3 regions of the Rhizobium sp. BK661 genome follow, and region 1 is predicted to be linked to each of the others. Evidence: predicted binding sites of a transcription regulator. Region 1 holds the regulator's gene; each other region holds the start of a gene.
What was found. The regulator LexA, encoded in region 1, represses DNA repair genes until DNA is damaged. The targets are predictions, from matches to a motif close to TGTTCNNNNTGTGTTCNG.
Positions count from the first base shown of each region.

Region 2: a site for LexA is predicted at 3,599-3,616, ahead of FHX16_RS21715 (ATP-dependent helicase). Genes of this name have one in related genera too.
Region 3: a site for LexA is predicted at 4,314-4,331, ahead of FHX16_RS07825 (helicase-related protein). Genes of this name have one in related genera too.

Region 1 is NZ_JANTYT010000009.1:125,170-132,540, forward strand. Features, by position in the region: gene FHX16_RS19130 (ComEC/Rec2 family competence protein) at 1-1,467, shown strand, start outside; gene lexA (transcriptional repressor LexA) at 1,448-2,164, opposite strand; gene FHX16_RS19140 (VOC family protein) at 2,365-3,249, shown strand; gene kdsA (3-deoxy-8-phosphooctulonate synthase) at 3,246-4,088, shown strand; gene eno (phosphopyruvate hydratase) at 4,230-5,504, shown strand; gene FHX16_RS19155 (septum formation initiator family protein) at 5,646-5,966, shown strand; gene pdhA (pyruvate dehydrogenase (acetyl-transferring) E1 component subunit alpha) at 6,113-7,159, shown strand; gene FHX16_RS19165 (pyruvate dehydrogenase complex E1 component subunit beta) at 7,177-7,371, shown strand, end outside.
Region 2 is NZ_JANTYT010000012.1:74,066-81,436, reverse strand. Features, by position in the region: gene FHX16_RS21725 (efflux RND transporter permease subunit) at 1-2,084, opposite strand, end outside; gene FHX16_RS21720 (efflux RND transporter periplasmic adaptor subunit) at 2,081-3,247, opposite strand; gene FHX16_RS21715 (ATP-dependent helicase) at 3,659-6,148, shown strand; gene FHX16_RS21710 (hypothetical protein) at 6,467-6,814, opposite strand; gene FHX16_RS21705 (DUF488 domain-containing protein) at 6,903-7,304, opposite strand; gene FHX16_RS21700 (isoprenylcysteine carboxylmethyltransferase family protein) at 7,355-7,371, opposite strand, start outside.
Region 3 is NZ_JANTYT010000002.1:304,303-311,673, forward strand. Features, by position in the region: gene FHX16_RS07790 (acyl-CoA dehydrogenase family protein) at 1-42, opposite strand, end outside; gene FHX16_RS07795 (acyl carrier protein) at 43-294, opposite strand; gene FHX16_RS07800 (lysine-2,3-aminomutase-like protein) at 555-1,607, opposite strand; gene epmA (EF-P lysine aminoacylase EpmA) at 1,604-2,671, opposite strand; gene efp (elongation factor P) at 2,823-3,392, shown strand; gene FHX16_RS07815 (YMGG-like glycine zipper-containing protein) at 3,528-3,791, opposite strand; gene FHX16_RS07820 (DUF3309 family protein) at 3,819-3,974, opposite strand; gene FHX16_RS07825 (helicase-related protein) at 4,489-7,371, shown strand, end outside.

The DNA.
Region 1 (7,371 bases):
CTCAACATGGCGCTCTCCGCGGGTATCTTCTTCGTCGGCCTACGCCAACTGCTGAGCCTGTTTCCATCCGTTACGCAGGCGTACCCGACCAAGAAGATTGCAGCTGCTGGCGCGCTCGTCGCCCTGACAGCCTATTACATGATCTCGGGCTTTGCGGTCTCGGCAGAGCGAGCCTTCATCATGATGGCGATCATGCTGGCCGCTGTATTCTTCGACAGGCCGTCAATCAGTCTGCGCAACATTGCCCTATCGGCTTGGGTGATTCTGCTCTTGTCTCCATCCGAGGCGCTAGGCGCGAGCTTCCAGATGTCATTTGCGGCGACTCTTGCGCTGGTTGCCGGTTATGCGATGTGGTCGAAGCGAGCCGCGCGCGAACATCCCTTGCTGCAAGTCAGGGCAGTGAAGCCCGTAGTTTTTGTCGCACGCTTCTTTGCTGGCATCCTCCTTTCCTCAATGATCGGAGGCTTCTCGACCGCGCTCTTTGCAGTCGAACATTTCCATCGGCTCAGCGCTTATGGATTGCCCGCAAATCTCATGGCCATGCCGGTAATCTCCTTCGTGGTGATGCCTATGGGCATGTTCGCGATGCTGCTGACGCCGTTTGGCCTCGATATCGTTCCCTGGAAAATCGCCGGCTTCGGGCTCGAAATTGTGATCGCCATTGCAAAGATGGTCTCGGGATGGGGCGGCAACGTCGATATCGGCCGATTGCCGGTTTGGTACTTTCCTGTCGCCGTCGCAGGCTTCCTCGTGCTTGCGCTTCTGCGCACCAGACTGCGGTACCTCGGCGCTGTTGCGATCGCGTTGGCAACTCTGCTCGTTGTGCTCGCGCCGTCCAGACCGGCGCCAGATTTCATCATTGCCGAGGATGGCGGTCTCGTCGCGATTGTCGACAATCAGGTTATTGCTTCCAACCGGACGCGCCCACCCGACTTCATTTTCGACCAATGGCGAAGGGCTCTGGTTGCGGAGCAAGCCCGGCCGCCGCTCCTGATAGAGGGTGTCAAACCAGTCCGCCGGCGAGACGGCGACGGCAAGCCTCGGAGGCTCTCGGCCGACGAATTGCATAACGCTCGCAACGCGTTGCGGCAGGTCGTTGCGAGAGGCGTTGAGAACCGTTTCGTCTGCCTGAAAGGCGCTTGGTGCACAGCGGCGCACGACAGCGGCTACGTTCTGACGATCATCGAAGATCCCGCCTACGTCGGCGCTGCCTGCGACACCGCCGACATCGTCGTTACGCCCGCTCGTCTGCGCGCAAACGAATGCCGGTCAGGTGCATTGTTGTTCACGGGCGAAACCTTGCGCCGCTCGGGTGCGGCAGAGATACGAATAGACGAACAGGGAACGCCTGTCGTGACGACGGCCTATACGACACTTGACCGGCCCTGGATGCGGCATCGGGCATACAATTGGCGAAGCGGCACCTTCGACGGAGAGCCGCCTGTCTTTAGTGATAGCGGCGAATGAGGCCGACCAGCTTGCCCTGAACCTTGACGCGATCGGGTCCGAAAATACGCGTTTCATAAGCCGGGTTCGCAGCTTCAAGCGCGATCGAAGCGCCCTTGCGGCGGAAGCGCTTGAGGGTTGCTTCCTCGTCATCGACAAGTGCGACAACAATGTCGCCGGCGTTGGCGGTGCTGCCGTTGCGGATAATCACCGTATCGCCGTCGAAGATGCCGGCCTCGATCATCGAGTCTCCCTTCACCTCGAGCGCATAATGCTCGCCTGGGCCAAGCATGTCGGCCGGAACCGTGATGTCGTGCGTATTGTTCTGGATTGCAGAAATTGGCACGCCTGCAGCGATCCGCCCCATAACAGGTACAGAGGCCGAATTGCCATTGTCCGCATGCGCGGCCGGCTTTGGCGGCGCCACCGGTTGAGGTTTGCCAAGGCTGCCCTCGATCACGCTCGGCGAGAAACCGCGGCGCGGCTGGAGACTGGGATTATATGCCTCTGGCAGCTTGATGACCTCCAAAGCGCGGGCTCGATTCGGCAGTCGGCGAATGAAGCCGCGTTCTTCCAGCGCCGTAATCAGGCGGTGGATGCCCGACTTCGACGCGAGATCGAGAGCGTCCTTCATTTCGTCGAAAGATGGGGGGACACCGGACTCCTTCATTCGTTCGTGAATGAAGAGAAGAAGCTCCTGTTGCTTGCGCGTCAGCATCGAAGTTGAACCCCAGAGTTGTGAAACAAAGCCAGAACAGACACTATATGTTCCATATGTGTTCTGCAAGTACCTAAATTTTCGTAAAACTTGCCTGCAACTTGTTCAGTTTTTGCGTCGCTTTTGAGTGAATGCGGAGAAGGGGGTTGCATTGTTCTCTTGCCCGGCGCACATCTTCGCAAATCCCCGGGGAGTTTGCCATGAGCGAAGCACATCCGCTGGACCACATTGTGCTGCCGGTGTCCAACATCAGGCTTGCGCGCGAGCGCCTCGGAATGCTGGGATTCACCGTCGCGCCAGATGCGCGGCACCCGTTCGGAACAGAGAACGCCTGTATCTTCTTCGCCGACGAAACTTATCTGGAGCCGCTGGGCGTCGCCAGCCTCGAACTGCACGAGGCGTCGGCGAGGAAGGGCAACGTCTTCACCGCGCGTGACCGTGCCTTTCGGTTTCGATGCGGCGAGGATGGACTGTCCGCAGTTGTCTTCGCGACGGGGGACGCCGACCGCGACCACGCTAGATTCCTTGCGGAGAAGATCAACGGCGGTGAGATGCTGCAGTTCGAGCGGCCGATGAAGATGCCCGACGGCTCGGAAGCCATTGCTGCATTCAAACTCGCGTTCGCAGTTGACCTGCGCGCACCTGATTTCTTTTTTTTCACCTGCCAGAGGGTCAATCCGCTGCCTGCCGATCGAAGGGCGCTGCAAGTGCACCCAAATGGCGTGGGCGGGATCGCGGAGATCGTTCTTGGCGCGCCGGACCCAAAGGCGTTTGCGCCATTTGTGCGCGCCGCGGCGCACGGCCTGACGGTGATCAACGAGGCCTTTGGTGTGAGTGTTGCAACGCCCAACGCCAGGATCATCGTTCTGTCCCCCGATGGACTGGATGCCTACTTCGATATTTCTGCACCCTCAGACGATCGCGGCCTGCGCGGCGTTGCCGTTGTTTTCAAGGTCGGTGATCTCGCCGTGACAGAAGCGCATTTGGCTGCTAACGGGATGACCTACACGCGCAAGAACAATCGAATTCTGGTGAAGGCAGCGCCCGGGCAGGGTGCGCTCTTCGCCTTCGAGGAGAAACGATGAGCCAGACAAATTCCGAAGTCGCGGTCGGCGAAGGCGCCGGCCGCGTCACCTTTTCGAATACCGGCAAGCTGTCGCTGATTGCCGGACCGTGTCAGATGGAGAGCCGCGAGCATGCGTTCATGGTCGCCGGTGTATTGAAGGAGCTTTGCGACAAGCTTGGTATCGGCCTTGTCTACAAGTCCTCCTTTGACAAGGCGAACCGGACATCGCTCTCCGCTCAGCGCGGCATCGGCCTTGATAAGGCGCTGGAGGTTTTTTCCGACCTCAAGAAGGAATACGGTTTTCCTGTCCTGACCGACATCCATACCGAGGAGCAGTGCACCGAGGTGGCGACGGTCGTCGACGTCCTGCAGATCCCGGCCTTTCTCAGTCGCCAGACAGACCTGCTGGTCGCAGCCGCCAAAACCGGTCGCACAATCAACGTCAAGAAGGGCCAGTTCCTTGCCCCTTGGGATATGAAGAATGTCTTGAACAAGCTCAATTCCAGCGGCAACCCGAATATCCTGCTTTGCGAGCGCGGCGCTTCCTTCGGCTACAACACGCTGGTCTCCGATATGCGCTCGCTGCCGATCATGGCGGCGATGGGCGCCCCTGTTGTTTTCGACGCCACCCATTCGGTGCAGCAGCCCGGAGGGCAGGGTGGTTCCAGCGGCGGTCAGCGCGAGTTCGTGGAGACGCTGGCGCGCGCGGCCGTTGCCGTCGGTGTGGCAGGTGTGTTCGTCGAAACGCACGAAGATCCTGACAACGCGCCGTCTGACGGTCCGAACATGGTCTATCTCAAGGACATGCCGAGGCTTCTCGAAAAGCTCCTGGCCTTCGACGCGATCGCGAAAAGCTGACGTTCAAAAGACTGACATGTTCGTGTAATAGGCCACGCACGAATATCGCTGCGAAGCATGCGCAAAGCGCCATTGTAATTTGCGCATCTTCGATTAAGACGGATTTCAAACGATTTATCCACCCTCAAGCAGGAAAAGCCGATGACCGCAATTACCGACATTATCGCCCGCGAGATTCTCGACAGCCGTGGCAACCCCACCGTCGAAGTCGATGTCTATCTGGAAGATGGCAGCATGGGCCGCGCGGCGGTTCCGTCGGGCGCGTCGACCGGCGCGCATGAAGCCGTCGAAGTTCGCGACGGTGGCAAGCGCTACCTCGGCAAGGGTGTCGAAAAGGCTGTCGAAGCCGCCAACACGGAAATCTTCGACGCCATCGGCGGCATCGATGCCGAAAACCAGATCCAGATCGACAACATCATGATCGAGCTGGACGGCACGCCGAACAAGTCGCGCCTCGGCGCCAACGCCATCCTCGGCGTATCGCTCGCTGTTGCCAAGGCCGCTGCCCAGGCTGCCGGACTGCCGCTCTACCGCTACGTCGGTGGCGCTAGCGCCCACCTCCTGCCGGTTCCGATGATGAACATCATCAACGGCGGCGCGCATGCCGATAATCCGATCGACTTCCAGGAGTTCATGATCCTTCCGGTTGGCGCTGATTCCATCCGCGAAGCCGTTCGCATGGGCTCGGAAGTTTTCCACGTCCTCAAGAAGGAACTGTCGGCTCAGGGTCACAACACCAATGTTGGCGACGAAGGCGGTTTCGCGCCGGGCCTGAAGAGCGCCCCTGAAGCCCTCGACTTCATCATGAAGTCGATCGAGAAAGCCGGCTACAAGCCGGGTGACGATATCTGCCTTGGCCTCGATTGCGCCTCGACCGAATTCTTCAAGGACGGTAAGTATGTCCTCGAAGGCGAAGGCCGAACGCTGGAGCCGGGGGCCATGGCCGAATACCTCGCTCAGCTCGCTGCCCAGTATCCGATCATCTCAATCGAAGACGGCATGGCCGAAGACGATTGGGACGGCTGGAAGGCTCTGACCGATCTCGCTGGCAAGAAGGTCCAGCTGGTCGGCGACGATCTCTTCGTCACCAACTCGGCTCGCCTGCGCGACGGTATCAAGATGGGCGTCGCCAACTCGATCCTCATCAAGGTCAACCAGATCGGCTCGCTGACGGAAACGCTCGATGCCGTCAACACCGCGCACAAGGCAGCCTACACCGCGGTCATGTCGCACCGTTCGGGCGAAACCGAAGATTCGACGATCGCTGACCTCGCGGTTGCCACCAACTGCGGTCAGATCAAGACCGGCTCGCTGTCGCGCTCGGATCGCCTCGCCAAGTACAACCAGCTGATCCGCATCGAAGAAGGTCTTGGCCCGCAGGCCCGCTATGCCGGCCGCTCGATCATCCGCGGTTAATTGCGCCTGATTTTAACCACTTCGACCCGCGCCTTCGAAAGGCGCGGGTTTTTTCTTGCCTGATTTTTCATAGTCAACGGACAGTTAATCTCTGCCCGGTAGTCTTGAGCGCATCGAGGTAATGCGTTCGAGCGTGCGTTTATGTGGACAAAGCATCACAAGAAGAAAAAGATCGGTCGTTTCGTGGTTCCAGCCATGACGGTCGCGTTTCTTTCCTACTTCGGCTATCATTGCATCCATGGTGATTACGGTCTGCGGGCAACCGAAGGGTTCGAGCGCCAGCGGATAGCGCGTGAGAGGGAGTTGGCGGTTCTGAAAGGCAAGCGCGAGCATCTCGAAAAGCAGGTCGCGCTGCTGAGTGACGGTTCGATGGACAAGGATATGCTGGACGAGAAAGCGCGTCTTCAGCTGAATGTTTCTCGTGCCGATGAGATCGTCATATTCAATCACTATTCCAATTAACTGGAATTCAGTTAATTCAAATAAAGCATTATTTATCAGTGACTTGCTGATGAATACGAGCCATGCATTTATGGCATTGCTGTGGCGAAATTTCTTCCCTATGGTACGCCCAACCAAAGAACCGACAAACCCATAGGGAGGGTTGAATGGCGCCGCGAAAAACCGCGACCGTTTCCAGCCGTAAAACGAGCGCAAAGCCGGCAAACAAGGCCACCAATGGTGGTCCTGTTGCCGATTTCACGCGTGATGAAGAGCTCAGCGCTTATCGCGATATGCTGCTGATCCGCCGCTTCGAAGAGAAGGCCGGCCAGCTTTACGGCATGGGCTTCATTGGCGGTTTCTGTCACCTTTATATCGGCCAGGAAGCTGTCGTCGTCGGCATGCAGATGGCGCAGAAGGAAGGCGATCAGGTCATCACGGCCTATCGTGATCACGGCCACATGCTGGCAACCGGCATGAGCGCGCGTGGCGTCATGGCCGAGCTGACCGGCCGCCGCAGCGGTTATTCGCACGGTAAGGGTGGCTCGATGCACATGTTCTCGAAAGAGAAGCATTTCTACGGCGGTCACGGCATCGTCGGCGCTCAGGTCTCGCTCGGAACAGGTCTTGCCTTTGCAAACCGGTATCGCGGCAACGACAGCGTTTCCGTCGCTTACTTCGGTGACGGCGCTGCGAACCAGGGCCAGGTCTACGAGAGCTTCAACATGGCTGCTCTCTGGAAACTTCCGATTATCTACATCGTCGAAAACAACCGCTACGCCATGGGTACCTCGACCGCTCGCGCAACCGCGCAGTCGAACTACTCGCTCCGCGGTTCCGGCTTCGGCATCCCCGGCATTCAGGTCGACGGCATGGATGTCCGCGCGGTCAAGGCTGCAGCCGACGAAGCCCTCGAGCATTGCCGCTCCGGCAAGGGCCCGATCATCCTCGAAATGCTGACCTATCGTTATCGTGGTCACTCCATGTCCGACCCGGCGAAGTACCGCACCAAGGAAGAAGTGCAGAAGATGCGTTCGGAGCAGGATCCGATCGAGCAGGTGCGTGCGCGCCTGCTGGAGAAGGGTTGGGCCTCGGAAGACGATCTCAAGGCGATCGACAAGGACGTCCGCGATATCGTTGCCGACAGCGCAGACTTCGCCCAGTCCGATCCCGAGCCGGATGCATCCGAGCTCTACACTGACATTCTGCTCTAATCGGGGAGGGACGACCCATGCCAATCGATATTCTCATGCCCGCCCTCTCTCCGACGATGGAAGAGGGCACACTTTCCAAGTGGCTCAAGCAGGAAGGCGACACCGTCAAGTCTGGTGACGTGATCGCCGAAATCGAAACCGACAAGGCGACGATGGAAGTTGAAGCCGTTGACGAAGGCGTCATCGGTAAGCTGCTGGTTCCGGCCGGCACC
Region 2 (7,371 bases), on a different contig from region 1:
GTCGCGTCCAGTGCATGGACCAATTGGGCGGCCGCGGCCGTCAGCGCCTCGTGATCGTTGCCAACAAGAGCCATCTGCAGGCCGTTGCCGGCGCCGCGAATGCGCAGGCTGTTCGACTGGATGGCGTTGCCACGGAGCGCCGGGACCCTCGCAGCCGTGCGATTGATGTCTGTCACGATCTCTGCCTGCGTACGTTGACGCTCGCCCCAAGGCGCCAATGTCAGCACCATGAAGCCGCTATTGACCTGTCCGCCCTGCCCGGAGATGGAAAAGATGTTGCTGATATCACCGCTGTCGACGAGCGGCTTAAGATACTCTTCGACCAGCTGCATCTTGTCGCGCGTGTATTCTAGACTGGAACCCTGGGGGGTCGTCAGGCGCATCATCACCAGCGCTCGGTCTTCATTCGGCGTCAGCTCACTGCGGACCGTCTGGAACGCGAGGACCGCCGCACCCGCGAAAATCAGGCAAGCGACGATGACGATCAGCGGGGCATTCAGGCAGGCATGCAGCGACCAACGGTAGGCATCGGCGAACCATGTGCCGAAACGTCCGAGAAGGCCGTGATCTTCGAGCATCTCCTTGGTCAATATCCGCGAGGCCAGCATTGGGCACAACGTCAAGGCGACGATCGACGAAAGGCCGACGGAGAAAGCGAGCACGAAACCGAATTCTCGGAACAGCCCACCCACCTGCCCCGGCAGGAAGGACAAGGGAATGAAGACCGCGGCAAGCGTTGCCGTCGTCGCGATGACGGCGAAGAATACCTCGCGCGTGCCAAGCACGGCAGCCGCCCTTGGCCCCATGCCTTCCGAGCGTCGACGCACGATGTTTTCGAGAACGACAATGGCGTCGTCGACGACGAGACCGGTTGCCAGCACGATCGCAAGCAGCGTCAGGATGTTGATCGAGAAGCCAACGAGATAGACAGCCGCCAGCGTTCCGATCAAAGCCACCGGCATACTGACCGCCGGAATGATCGTTGCTCGCCAATCTCTGAGGAAGAGATAGATAACAATGGTGACGATGACGGCAGCGAGAATGAGCGCCAGCACGACCTCATGAATCGCGCCCTGGATGAACACGGCATCATCGCTGGTGATGGCGATCCGCGTGCCCTCAGGCAGCGTCTTGGAGAGCTCGGCGACAGCATCCTTGATGCCGTTCGAGATGTTCAGAGTGTTTGATTGCGCCTGGCGAATGATGCCGAGACCGATGCCAGGGACGCCGTTCGAGCGCAGCGCCGTCTGCCCGTCGCGCGGCCCAAGTGTCACGTTCGCCACATCGCCGAGGCGAACGTGGTTCTGCAGGATGACGTTGGAGAAGTCTTCCGGCGTCTGCAGGCTTGCCATCGCACGCACGACGATCGTCTGCGTCGGGCTCTTGAGCGATCCTGCGGGCACGTCAAGAGCCGCGCTCGACAGCGCCTTCGTGAGATCCCCGACGGTCAGCCCTCGACTCGCGAGCTCGCTCTGGTTGACGTCGACGCGGAAAACCTTCTCCTGGTCGCCATAGGTTTCGACATCGGCCACGCCGTCGACCGAGGCAAGGCGATCGATGACCTGGTTTTCGACGAGAAGGGTCAGATCGTCCATGTTGAGTTTGGACGAGGTGACTGCGAGGCGCATGATCGGCTGGGAATCCGAATCCGCCTTGACGATCTGTGGCGCATCCGCCTCTTCGGGCAGGCGATCGGCGATGCGACCGATGGCATCGCGCACATCGTTTGCGGCAACCGCGAGATCGACGGAATCGGAGAATTCCAGCGTCACCCGGCTCTGGCCGAACTGCGAGCTGGAGGAAATCGACTTGAGGCCGCTGACGCGCGCGGCCGCCCCCTCGATCACCTTCGTCAGTTCCTGATCGATCGTCTGCGGCGAGGCACCGTCGAACGTGGTGCGAACGGTGACGACGGGCCGATCGACATCAGGCAGTTCGCGCACTTCGATCCCGGCATAGGCTGCAAGGCCGGCGACAATCATCAGGGCATTGAAAACCAGCGCAAGGATCGGGCGCCGGACGAACAGCGCCGTAAATGTCTGTTTGCCGGAAGCCGGCTTGTCCTGCATTTCAATCACGTTCATTGCGTGACGGGCTCCGAATTCGACGCGACTTCGCCGGCAACCCGCACCGCGCCGCCCTCACGGACGCGCTGCAGGCCCTCGGTAACGATGGCGTCGCCATCCTTCAGATCAGCCTTGACGAGAATGTAGTCTGGATTGCGCTGCACGATACTGACCCGCACTTTGCCGGACTTGCCATCGACGACCTGCCAAACAAATGCCCCTTGCGAGTCCCATTGGACTGAAAGCGGATCGACCGCCGGATATCGGTCGCCGCCGAATTTCATTCCGACATTGAAGGACATGCCCGCGCGCAACTCGTCGGAGGCGTTGTCGATCCGGGCCCGCACGCGCATCGTCCGACTTGCGGCGTCTATACGGTTGTCGATTGCTTCGACCACACCTGAAAAAACGCGTCCCGGTCGGGCGACCGACGTCGCCTCGACCGGCTGGCCGACTGTTATCGTGTTGGCGAAGCGTTCAGGCACCCAGTAGTCGACGAGGATTTCGGTCCGATCGTCGAGCGTCGCGACCGGTGTCGTCGTCGAAACGTTGTCGCCGATGTTGACCGGGATGATGCCGACAATGCCGTCGATCGGCGCAACGATGCTGCGGCGCTCAAGATTGAGTTCGGCTGCCTGCAACTGCAAGCGTGCACCCTGCTCCGCGATCTCGGCATCGAAGACATCCATGCGCGACACGCTGGATTTGATGTTGTGGTAGAGGCTGGATTTCTCGACAGCGCTCTTCAACGCGACATCAGCCTGGCCGCGAGCGATGACTTGCTCTTCGCTGTCCAGCTTTGCCAGAACCTGCCCTTTGGTGATCCTATCGCCCGACTTGATCAGAATCTCGCGGATCGTGCCGCTCGCCTGCGGCATGACCACCACAGAACGAATGGCATCTCCCGTCCCGATGGCGCTCAAGCGATCATTGACGACACCACGGACGACAGCTTGAGTGGCGACGAGAACCGGAGCATTGGCGCCGCCACCGCCACGCCGCCGTTGTCCCTCTCCGCCGGCGGCCGGTTGCGAACTAGCCTCGCTGGGCGCCAATTTTGAAACCTCTGAAAAACCGGCCTTACGCAGCGTCTCGCCGGCCCCAGGCACAAAGTAAACCCATCCGGCAAAGCCGGCCGCAATTACGACAACGCAAACTACAAACTGCTTCCAAAATGGCATTCACGTCTCCAGAGGGACTCGAGGCTAGTCCAGGGTCTATCGAAAGAGGCGTTCGCAGGACAAATTGCCGCGCGTCTGCGACAATATTGTCCCTTTGCTGACCACCGGCAAGCGAATTGGTCCCGCATTACTGAATTGTAATATCAAGACTGAGTTACTGTTGTGGCAACTCTCAACCCTCTGGACCGTGTTGTAGAATTTCGTTCTCAACGTCAAATGACGGTTTTGTTTCCTAACGTTTATTGACGATGCTTACGCGCAACCGCAGCTGTCTCTTGCCGCATATGCGGGCAGTTCCCGGAGCCGGCTTTCTCGAATGCCCGGCGTAAGCTGAGGAAAGCTGGCATCGAGGGGAATGAAAGCAGAACATCTTTTCTGGCCTTTCCATCCCGAATCACTACATTACGCGCCATGAGCAATAGTTTCGACGATATCCCCTTCTTCGATGAAGAGCCGGATGAGGCGCCGCGCAAGCAGCCGGCTCCTGCCGCTCCGGCCGCTGGAGGGCTCGCCGCCCGCGCCATGGCTGCGCGCGGTGGCGGCAAGCGTCCCGATTATCTTTCTGGCTTGAACCCTGAGCAAACCGAAGCCGTCGAAACGCTGGAAGGCCCCGTTCTCGTGCTTGCGGGCGCGGGTACCGGCAAGACGCGCGTTCTGACGACGCGCATCGCCCATATCCTCAACACCGGCCGCGCATTTCCCTCGCAGATTCTTGCCGTCACCTTCACCAACAAGGCTGCACGCGAGATGAAGGAGCGCATTGCCGTTCTCGTCGGCGGCGCGGTCGAGGGCATGCCTTGGCTCGGCACGTTCCATTCGATCGGCGTCAAGCTCCTGCGCCGCCATGCCGAACTCGTCGGACTTCGCTCCGATTTTACCATTCTCGACACCGACGATGTCGTGCGCCTGATCAAGCAGCTGATCCAGGCAGAAGGCCTGGATGACAAGCGCTGGCCTGCCAAGCAGTTCGCCGGCATGATCGATACTTGGAAGAACAAGGGCCTAGGACCGGGGGACATTCCGGAAGGCGACGCCCGCGCCTTCGCCAATGGCAAGGGCCGCGAACTCTACTTTGCCTACCAGCAGCGGCTGTCGACGCTGAACGCCTGCGACTTCGGCGACCTCCTGATGCATCCGATTGCGATCTTCCGGAAGAACCCGGATCTTCTCAAGGAATATCACGGCCGCTTCCGCTACATCCTGGTCGACGAGTATCAGGATACCAACACCGCCCAGTACATGTGGCTGCGGCTGCTTGCGCAACGTCCGAAGGGCGAACTTCAGAATGTCTGCTGTGTCGGTGATGATGACCAGTCGATCTACGGCTGGCGCGGCGCCGAAGTGGATAACATCCTGCGCTTCGAGAAGGATTTTCCGGGCGCCAAGGTCATCAAGCTCGAGCGCAACTATCGCTCGACGGCGCATATTCTCGGTGCCGCCGGTCACCTGATCGCCCACAACGAAGGCCGCCTCGGCAAGACGCTTTTTACCGACCGTAGAGATCCAGAGGACATCAAGGTGCAGGTGCACGCCTCGTGGGATTCCGAGGAAGAGGCCCGCGCCATCGGCGAGGAGATCGAGCAGCTTCAGCGTGGCGCCGCTACCGGCAAGCGGCATCTGCTGAACGACATGGCAATCCTGGTTCGCGCCTCGTTCCAGATGCGCGAATTCGAAGACCGCTTCGTCACGCTTGGCCTCAACTACCGCGTCATCGGCGGCCCTCGGTTCTACGAGCGCCTGGAAATCCGCGATGCGATGGCCTATTTCCGCCTCGTCGCCCAACCTGCCGACGACCTTGCCTTCGAACGCATCATCAACACCCCGAAGCGCGGCCTCGGCGATACGACCGTGCGCGCGCTTCACGATTATGCCCGGGCCCGCGACATTCCGATGCTGGCAGCCGCAGCCGACATGATCGAGACTGACGAACTGAAGCCGAAAGCGCGCAAAGCCCTCTTCGACGTCGTTCAATCATTCCGCCGTTGGCAGGAGATGCTCGAGAGCACGCCGCATACCGAGCTTGCCGAGCAGATCCTCGAAGAGTCGGGCTACACCGACATGTGGAAGAACGACAAGTCGGCCGATGCGCCGACCCGTCTCGAAAACCTCAAGGAACTCATCCGCTCGATGGAAAGCTTCGAGTCGATGCGCGGCTTCCTCGAGCACGTCGCGCTGGTGATGGACGCAGAGCAGAACGAAAACCTCGACGCCGTCTCGATCATGACGCTGCACTCCGCCAAAGGTTTGGAATTCGACACCGTCTTCCTGCCAGGTTGGGAGGAAGGCTTGTTCCCGCACCAGCGTTCGCTCGACGAAAGCGGCCGCGCCGGTCTCGAGGAGGAGCGCCGCCTTGCCTATGTCGGCATCACCCGCGCCAAGCACCGTTGCCACATCTGGTTTGTCTCCAACAGGCGCATCCACGGCCTCTGGCAATCGACCATACCGTCGCGATTCCTCGATGAATTGCCGGAAACGCATGTCGAGGTTGCGGAAACCGAACAGAGCTATGGTGGCTACGGTCGCGGCGGCGGCGGTTACGGCCAGTCGCGCTTCGACAAAGCTGATCCCTTCGCTAGTTCCTCTTATTCGACGCCCGGGTGGAAGCGTGCCCAGCAGAACAAGACGGACGCCACCCGCGACAACTGGGGCACACGCTCGGGCCACGCCGTCGAACGCATCGGTTACGGCGAAAGCGGCCCGCGAGGTCGCACCATCGATGGCGAACTGGTGGCGAAATCGACCGCCACGGAACCGTCGAAATTCAAGACCGGCGACCGCGTCTTCCACTTGAAATTCGGCAACGGCAACATCGTCGAGATCGAGGGCAACAAGCTGACGATCGAGTTCGACCGTGCCGGGCAGAAGCGGGTCTTGGATGGGTTTGTCGAACGGGTTTCGTAAAGCGAGGATTGTGCGTTTCGTAAAGCCTTGCTCTCTCCGGAATCCGGGCCTCACCCATTCGTGACTTCGTTTGCGGCGGCGCGTCCCGCATACTGCGCTCCCGCGCGCACTGATCGCGGGAGAGTAAGAGGACGCAGATGAAACGTTATTCGCTATCTCTGATCGCAGCCTCGCTCATGATTGCCGTCTTGAGCAGTCCAACCATCGCCTTTGCCTGCAACCACATCATTCTCGGGACCTGACATCGAGGGTGCATGAACGCGGCACTTGCCGCGGCAGCGAGGAAGTCCGAATTCGCAGAGCGGGCATGACGCCCGCTCACCCCAGGATCGGCATCGAACCCAGCCCCAATATGTCGTTGAGCAATGCCAGCCCGATCCCGGCGGCGACGACCGCGATCCCGATCAGAAACAACCGTCTGGCCCGGTCATACTTGGCAGCAATCAGCGAATCCCGGGCGAGCAGATCGGCGAAAACCTTGACCTGCAACGCAATACCCACTGTCAGCAGCAGCATCGGCAGAATGTCGATCCGGCTCCAATCGTTTGGATTCGAGACCCAGCGGCTGACGAAGCTCAGGGAAAAGCCGAGGATGATGCCGGCTGCCGTCAGCGAGCCGTTGCGGAACGTCGCGTCGATCTTCTCTTCTGGACCGGGCTCGGTCATGGCTTGGGCTCCGGGTTATCCTTCGGCAAAGAAAGGCAGAGATTCCCGGAATCGGCAAGACCACGGCTCGCCGCAGATCATATGGACACTAGGCGCAGGCTTCAGCCGCAAACCTTGCGCCCCGCTCTTCAAGCAGGCGTCGCAAGACGCTTCGATGGCATCTGCTTTCGCTCTCACAGTAGCAGCCGATCGAAAAATTACTGGCATGGGAAAGCGTCGCCAGCAGGTCGAGCACATGGCTCGCCTCCGGCACTTTCATTTCCTTGGTGAAGCTGCGCACGAAGGCCGTCCACTCGGCGTCGGTGGTTGCCGCCTTCGCTTCGGTGACAAGCACCTGGCTCGGCGAAAGGATTGGCAGCCACACGTCATAATAGTTGCGGCTGGCAAACTCTTCTTTCGGCACGGCCCGCGGCGGCCGGCGAACAGTGCCGATCCGCACGCCTTCACCTTCTCCCCTCGGTGACCCCAATTGCACGACACTAATAGCCACTGCAGCCTCTCCATCGACCCGCCGCGATATCTACAGCAAACGCCGCGCTCTCACCAGAGACCCGGGA
Region 3 (7,371 bases), on a different contig from region 1:
GGCGGCAAGATCCTCTTGCGCGATTTTGACCGGAAAGTTCATTTAGGCGACCTTCCGGCTATCTTTGATCTGGTCGACAGTCCTCGCGATTGCTGCAATGCTGGCGAATGACTTGCGATTCAAAAGATTGTCAGGAAACTCGATATCGAAGGCCTCTTCGATACCAAGCATGAGCTGGACGGAAGCGAAGGAAGTCAAACCGACGGCATAGAGGTCGTCATCGTCGGCAACTTGGTCAACAGAAACGGGAAGCTTTCCGAATTTGACCAGGAGATCACGGATCGTAGTATTCATTATGACTTCTCCAAGATGATCATATCTCGAGTGGCGAAACGGCCTTGTTCTCGGGATAGGCGTAGTCCGGAAAAGACAAAATTCTGCTAAATGACGTAGTTAAAGCGAACTGATCACTTCAGCTAAATTCTTAGAAGAGACGACGACAGGAAGCGGAACTTAGTTGAGATTTCAAACCCTTGCCGCGATTGCAATCAACACGCCACGAAAGGGGTCTTCTGACACATTGTTCAGGAACAATACTTCTCTCGCGTTTTTTACTAGACGAGCGGCGGGTACAGGTGCTCGGTCCCGCGATAATCCGAAACCGAATAGCAGCCCTCGCCCATCGCTCTGATCGACTGTTCAGCGATCACGGCTTTGCCATGGCCACCAGGTATGTCGAGTATATAGGTGGGCTGGCAGAGACCAGAAATCCGACCGCGCAGAGCCGCGACGATCCTCTGTCCCTCTTCGATCGTGAGCCGAAAATGGCTCGTCCCGGGAGCCAGATCAGGATGGTGCAGATAATAGGGCTTTACGCGCGTCTCGACGAAAGCCTTCATCAGTTCCGTGAGCACGGCCGGATCGTCATTGACGCCCTTGAGCAGCACCGACTGGCTGACCATGACCACCCCGGCATCAATTAGGCGCGCGCATGCCGCTCTTGCCTCGTCTGTCAGTTCGCGCGGATGATTGGCATGCAAAGCCACGTAAACGCTCTTGCCACTCGCTCTTAGCGCCGCAATCAGGGCCGCATCGATCTTTGATGGATCGACGACAGGAACGCGCGTGTGGAACCGCACGATCTTCACGTGATCGATCAATGCCAGTTCGCGAAGGATCTCTTCGAGCCGTCGCGGGGAGAGGATTAACGGATCGCCGCCCGTCAGGATCACTTCCCAGATCTCGTGGTGGTCGCGAATATAGGCAAAAGCTGCCGACATTGCCTCGGAGTCCAATGTCCCCAAGCCTTGTGGACCAACCATTTCGCGTCGAAAACAGAAGCGGCAGTAGACCGGGCACACATGCACGGCTTTCAACAGCACGCGATCCGGATAGCGATGAACGATGCCTTGCACGGGACTATGGGCCTCGTCGCCGATCGGATCCGCACGCTCTTCAGGCGCAACGCTCAGCTCGGCCGCGTCAGGAACGAACTGCCGGGCAATCGGGTCGGCGTCATTCGCAGGATCAACCAGACCCACGACCGTCGGCGTCAAGGCAATGGCGTAGCGTGCGGCGACATCCGCCAAAGCGTCCCGGTCTCTTTCGCCGAGCAACCCGGCGCGTTCCAGACCCTCGACGGTCTTGATGGCTGTGATGCTGTTCATGTGCCGTACTCCGCGACCGGCGCCCATAGCACCTGATCGATCCGTGACGCCCCGGTTGCCAGCATCACCAGCCGATCGAAGCCGAGCGCGATGCCACTTGCCTCCGGCATTATGGCGAGCGCCTCCAGGAAATCCTCGTCGAGCGGATAGCGTTCGCCGTAGATGCGAGCTTTCTCGGCCATCTCGATCTCGAAGCGGCGGCGCTGTTCTGCCGCATTGGTGAGCTCCCCAAAACCGTTCGCGAGCTCAACGCCGCAGGCGTAGACCTCGAAACGTTCGGCAACCCGGGGATCGCTTGCGGAAGGACGCGCCAGCGCAGCTTCCGATACTGGATACTCGTCCAGAATCGTGACGCGGCCAAAGCCTAGATGCGGTTCCACCTTTTCGACCAGCACGCGGCTGAACAAATCCGCCCAGCCGTCATCTTCGGCAACGCGAATGCCGGTCCGCGTTACCTGGTCCGCGAGATGCGCCCGATCCGTGGCGCCGTCGGTCGAAACGGACGCCAGCAGATCTATGCCAGCGTAGCGGTCGAAGGCTGCGGCAACGCTTAACCGGTTCGGCCCCGCGAACGGATCGCACTCGCTTCCTCGATAGGTGAGCCGCGTCGTCTTCATGGTTTCTGCAGCAAGGGCCAGAATGCGAACGCAATCCATCATCAGACTCTCATAGCTTTCGCCCACGCGATACCATTCAAGCATGGTGAATTCCGGATGATGCAACGGACCGCGCTCGCGGTTGCGATAAACGTGAGCGAAGCAGGCGATGCGCTGTTCTCCGGCCGAAAGCAGTTTCTTGCAGGCAAATTCAGGCGAAGTGTGCAGATATAGCGGCGCTGCTGTCTGGCCGTCAGTCGTCAGCGCTTTGGTGGCAAAGGCGTGCAGATGCGCCTCGTTGCCTGGCGACACTTGCAGCGTGGCAGTGTCGACCTCCAGAAAGTCCTCGCTTATGAAATAGCCGCGCAGGGCCGTCTGGATCGCATTCCGCCCGAGCAGGAACGGGCGGCGGTCCGCATGCACGCTCGGCGTCCACCACGGCGATACTTTGGCGATCGAGGGTTTCATCGACATCGTCCTGGCCGGTCTATCCAACGCTGGGGCTGGCTATTTGCCGGATTTTAGGTTAGTTGCGCCCCCAAAGAACAATCAGTTGCGTCTCGGAGGCCGTATCGACAGTCCTCTACGACGCCAAAAGCCGAGTTACAAGGAAGTCTTAATGGTCAAGGTCATCGCCTCTTCCGTCCGCAAGGGCAACGTTCTCGACGTAGATGGCAAACTCTACGTCGTTCTGACTGCCCAGAACTTTCATCCGGGCAAGGGCACGCCGGTCACCCAGGTTGACATGCGTCGTATCGTCGACGGCGTAAAGGTTTCCGAACGCTGGCGTACGACCGAGCAGGTCGAGCGCGCCTTCGTCGAAGACGTGAACTTCCAGTATCTTTACGAGGACGGCGAGGGGTTCCATTTCATGAACCCGGTGACCTATGACCAGGTGGTCGTGAACGATGAAACGATGGGCGATCAGAAGGCCTACCTGCAGGAAGGCATGACCTGCATCCTGTCGATCCATGAAGGTGTTCCGCTAGCCCTCGAGCTGCCGCGCCACGTCATTCTCGAAATCACCGAAACCGAACCGGTTGTGAAGGGCCAGACGGCGTCGTCTTCCTACAAGCCGGCAATGCTTTCGAATGGCATCCGCACCTTGGTACCCCCGCATATTGACGCCGGCACGCGCGTCGTTATTGCAACGGAAGACAATTCCTACGTCGAACGCGCCAAGAATTGATCGATCGACAGCCGTGAATCAGAGGTCGCGTTTGCAGCGCGGCCTTTTTCTTTCTTACGGCTTTCGCCAAATAAAAAAGCGCCGGTCTAGTCGGCGCTTTGAACTTTCAAATCATGCCCAGCAGGGCAGCCCGGCCTAGTAGCGCGGGCAACGGGCCTCGTAGCGACGGCCATATCGGTCTCTGTAGACGCAGTAACCGCGACGCTCAACGGACTGGCCGATCAATGCGCCAGCAAGACCGCCGGCTACGGCACCAATTGCTGCCCCACCCCAGCTGTGGCTTACAGCACCGCCAATAATGGCGCCGCTGCCTGCACCAATCGCGGTTCCCTGTTCCGTCGCCGTACAGGACGCAAGCGCGCCAACCAGTGCACCAATAAGCACAATCTTTTTCATCATGACATATCTCCCAGATTTTTCCGTCGCTTAGATACGACCGAGCAACACAAGAATAATAATAATCACGAGAACTAGCCCTAAACCTCCGGAAGGTCCATAGCCCCAGCCGCGGCTGTAACCCCAATTTGGTAGAGCTCCGATCAAAAGCAGAATAAGGATAATGAGAAGTATGGTTCCAAGCATGGTTCAAGTCCTCGACGTCATTACACCAGGAATGGACCAGAAACACGCATCACCGATTTTTGTTCCGCGTGTATCAAATGTTTAGCTTTGGCGGCAAAATCATACGAACCACATCGTTTTCTGCCGCTCCATGGAATGCAAGTAACATCGCGAAAAGGCTCCGGCAGAAATTCGCCTTAAGATTTTCGACAAAGGCAGTTGACAGAATGGATGCAAATCGCGCTGCACGCATGACGTGAATTTTCCGATTCAGCATCTTGTGGGAAAAAGCGATTCAAAATCAATACTTAGCCGTGAACAAACACTGAATCAGCCGGAGTCAGCGATTCGTCTCCGATTCGTTCTCAAGCTGTTCCGAATCGGAAAACGAGCAATCTGCAAGCTATTCGCGCAACAGAAACTGCGGAGGAAATTCAAATCAGCCCTTGCCTTTGCGACAACGGCTGTCCATGTGTTGTCTGCTTCGGAGAGGAGCTGACTTGATCTGGGGCTCCCCGGCCTCATCTGCAGGACCATGACACTGACATCGCAGCCGATGATACTGAGTGGACGCGGGGTAACCGCGGTGCTCGGGCCAACCAATACCGGCAAAACGCATTATGCCATTGAGCGCATGGTTGCACATGGCACCGGCGTGATCGGCCTGCCGCTGCGACTGCTGGCGCGTGAGGTTTACACGCGCGTCGCCGAAAAGGTCGGAGTGCAGAATGTTGCACTGGTGACGGGCGAGGAGAAGATATCGCCTCCCAATGCCCGCTTTTCGGTCTGCACGGTCGAGGCAATGCCACGCGAGACCAAGGCAGCGTTCGTCGCCATTGATGAAGTTCAGCTCGCTGGCGATCTGGAGCGGGGGCATATCTTCACGGATCGTATTCTGCATTTGCGCGGTCGCGACGAAACGCTGTTGCTTGGCGCCGGTACGATGCGACCGATCTTGCAGCAACTTCTCCCTGGGATCACGGTGGTTGAGCGACCCCGGCTTTCCCACCTTTTCTATGCTGGACAGAAGAAGATCACGCGCCTGCCGCAGCGCTCGGCAATCGTCGCCTTCTCGGCGGATGAAGTCTACGCGATCGCCGAATTGATCCGCAGACAGCGCGGCGGAGCGGCCGTCGTACTTGGCGCCCTTAGCCCGCGCACGCGCAACGCACAGGTAGCGCTTTATCAGGCTGGAGACGTCGAGTATCTGGTCGCGACCGATGCGATCGGCATGGGGCTCAATCTCGACGTCGACCACGTCGCCTTTGCTCAAGATCGCAAATTCGACGGCTATCAGTTCCGCAACCTGAACCCCGCCGAACTCGGGCAGATTGCAGGCCGTGCCGGCAGGCACGTTCGCGACGGGACGTTTGGCGTCACAGGCCAGGTCGATCCCTTTGACGAGGAGCTGGTCGAACGCATCGAAGGCCATGAGTTCGACAATGTGAAAGTGCTGCAATGGCGCACGAAGAACCTCGATTTCGCTTCCATTCACGCGCTACGCACAAGCCTCGAGACCGGACCCACTGTTCCCGGCCTGACGCGCGCCTTGCCTGCGGTCGACCAGCAGGCGCTGGAACACCTGTCGCGCTACCCGGAAATCATCGACCTTGCAACCAATCCATCGCGCGTCGAGAAGTTGTGGGAGGCCTGCGCGCTTCCGGACTACCGGCGCATTGCGCCGGCGCAACATGCCGATCTGATCTCGACCCTCTTTTCCGATCTCGTTCGCTATGGCACGGTAAACGAGGACTTCCTCGCCGAGCAGGTCCATCGCGCGGACCGAACAGACGGCGAGATTGACACGCTTTCGGCGCGAATCGCGCAGATAAGGACTTGGACCTATGTGTCGAATCGGCCCAATTGGCTTGCCGATCCGACACACTGGCAGGAAAAGACGCGGGAAATCGAAGATCGATTGTCCGATGCGTTACATGAAAGGTTGACGAAACGCTTTGTTGATCGCAGGACATCTGTGCTCATGAAGCGCCTGAGAGAGAATGCGATGCTGGAAGCTGAAATCAGTGTAAATGGCGATGTCTTCGTTGAAGGACATCATGTGGGGCAGTTGTCGGGATTCCGATTCACGCCCATTTCGGGAGCGGAAGGGCCGGACGCCAAGGCTGTTCAGTCTGCTTCGCAAAAGGCGCTCGCTTTGGAATTCGAGGCACGTGCTGCGCGCCTCCATGCGGCCGGCAACGGCGATCTCGCGATCAGCTCCGACGGCGCGATCCGTTGGTTGGGCGATCCGGTAGCGCGCCTTGCGGGCAGTGATCATGTGATGCGCCCGCGCGTCATCCTGCTCGCCGACGAGCAGCTGACCGGCAATGCCCGCGACCACGTGGCAGCCCGTATCGAGCGCTTCGTCAATCATCACATCAGCACGGTTCTGAAGCCGCTCGACGATCTGTCGCGTGCCGAAGACCTGCAGGGCCTGGCAAAGGGTCTGGCGTTCCAGCTCGTCGAGAATCTCGGCGTCCTGTTCCGACGCGACGTGACCGAAGAGGTGAAGTCACTGGATCAGGATGCGCGCGCCTCGATGCGCCGCTATGGCGTCCGGTTCGGCGCCTATCACATCTTCGTCCCTGCCCTTCTGAAGCCTGCTCCAGCCGAGCTCATCACGCTTCTCTGGGCGCTAAAGAACGACGGTCTCGACAAGCCGGGCTACGGCGATCTCATTCCCGTTCTGGCTGCAGGCCGCACGTCGGTGGTGACAGATCCAGCTTTCGAGCGCACCTTCTACAAGCTGGCCGGCTTCCGATTCCTTGGCAAACGCGCAGTTCGCATTGACATCCTGGAGCGCCTTGCGGATATCATCCGCCCGTTGCTTCAGTGGAAGCCTGGCCAGGCCAACCGTCCTGAAGGTGCATATGACGGCCGTCGCTTCACGACAACGACCGCCATGCTTTCGATCCTCGGTGCAACGCTCGAGGACATGGAAGAGATCCTGAAGGGGCTCGGCTATCGCGCCGATGCCGTAAAGGCAGAGGAGGCAGCAGCTCATCTGTCGGTTCAGGACGCCTCGACAGCGCCGACGGCCGAGACCGCAACCGAAGAGAGCGCGGAGAAGGCCGATCACGACGATGCCGACAGCGCGTCGGAGGAGCCTGCCTCGGAGGCTCCCACCGTTGAGGTCGCGGCTGAAGAACAGCCGGTTGCCGCAACGTCGGAAGAAGCAGAGGAACCGAAGCCGGTTCTTCTTTGGCGCCTCGGTGGCCGTACGGACAATCAGCGTCAGGCCCGCAGCCCGGGTGGCGAACGCCGCGGCGGCAACAATCGCGGCCAAGATCGCGGAAATGGCCAGCGTCGCCAAGGTGGTGAAGGTGGCGAGGGCCGTGATGGCAACCGCCAGCATCGCGGCAAGGATGGCGGTAAGCCGCAACAGGGACGGGGCGATCGTAACGAACAGCGCGGCGAC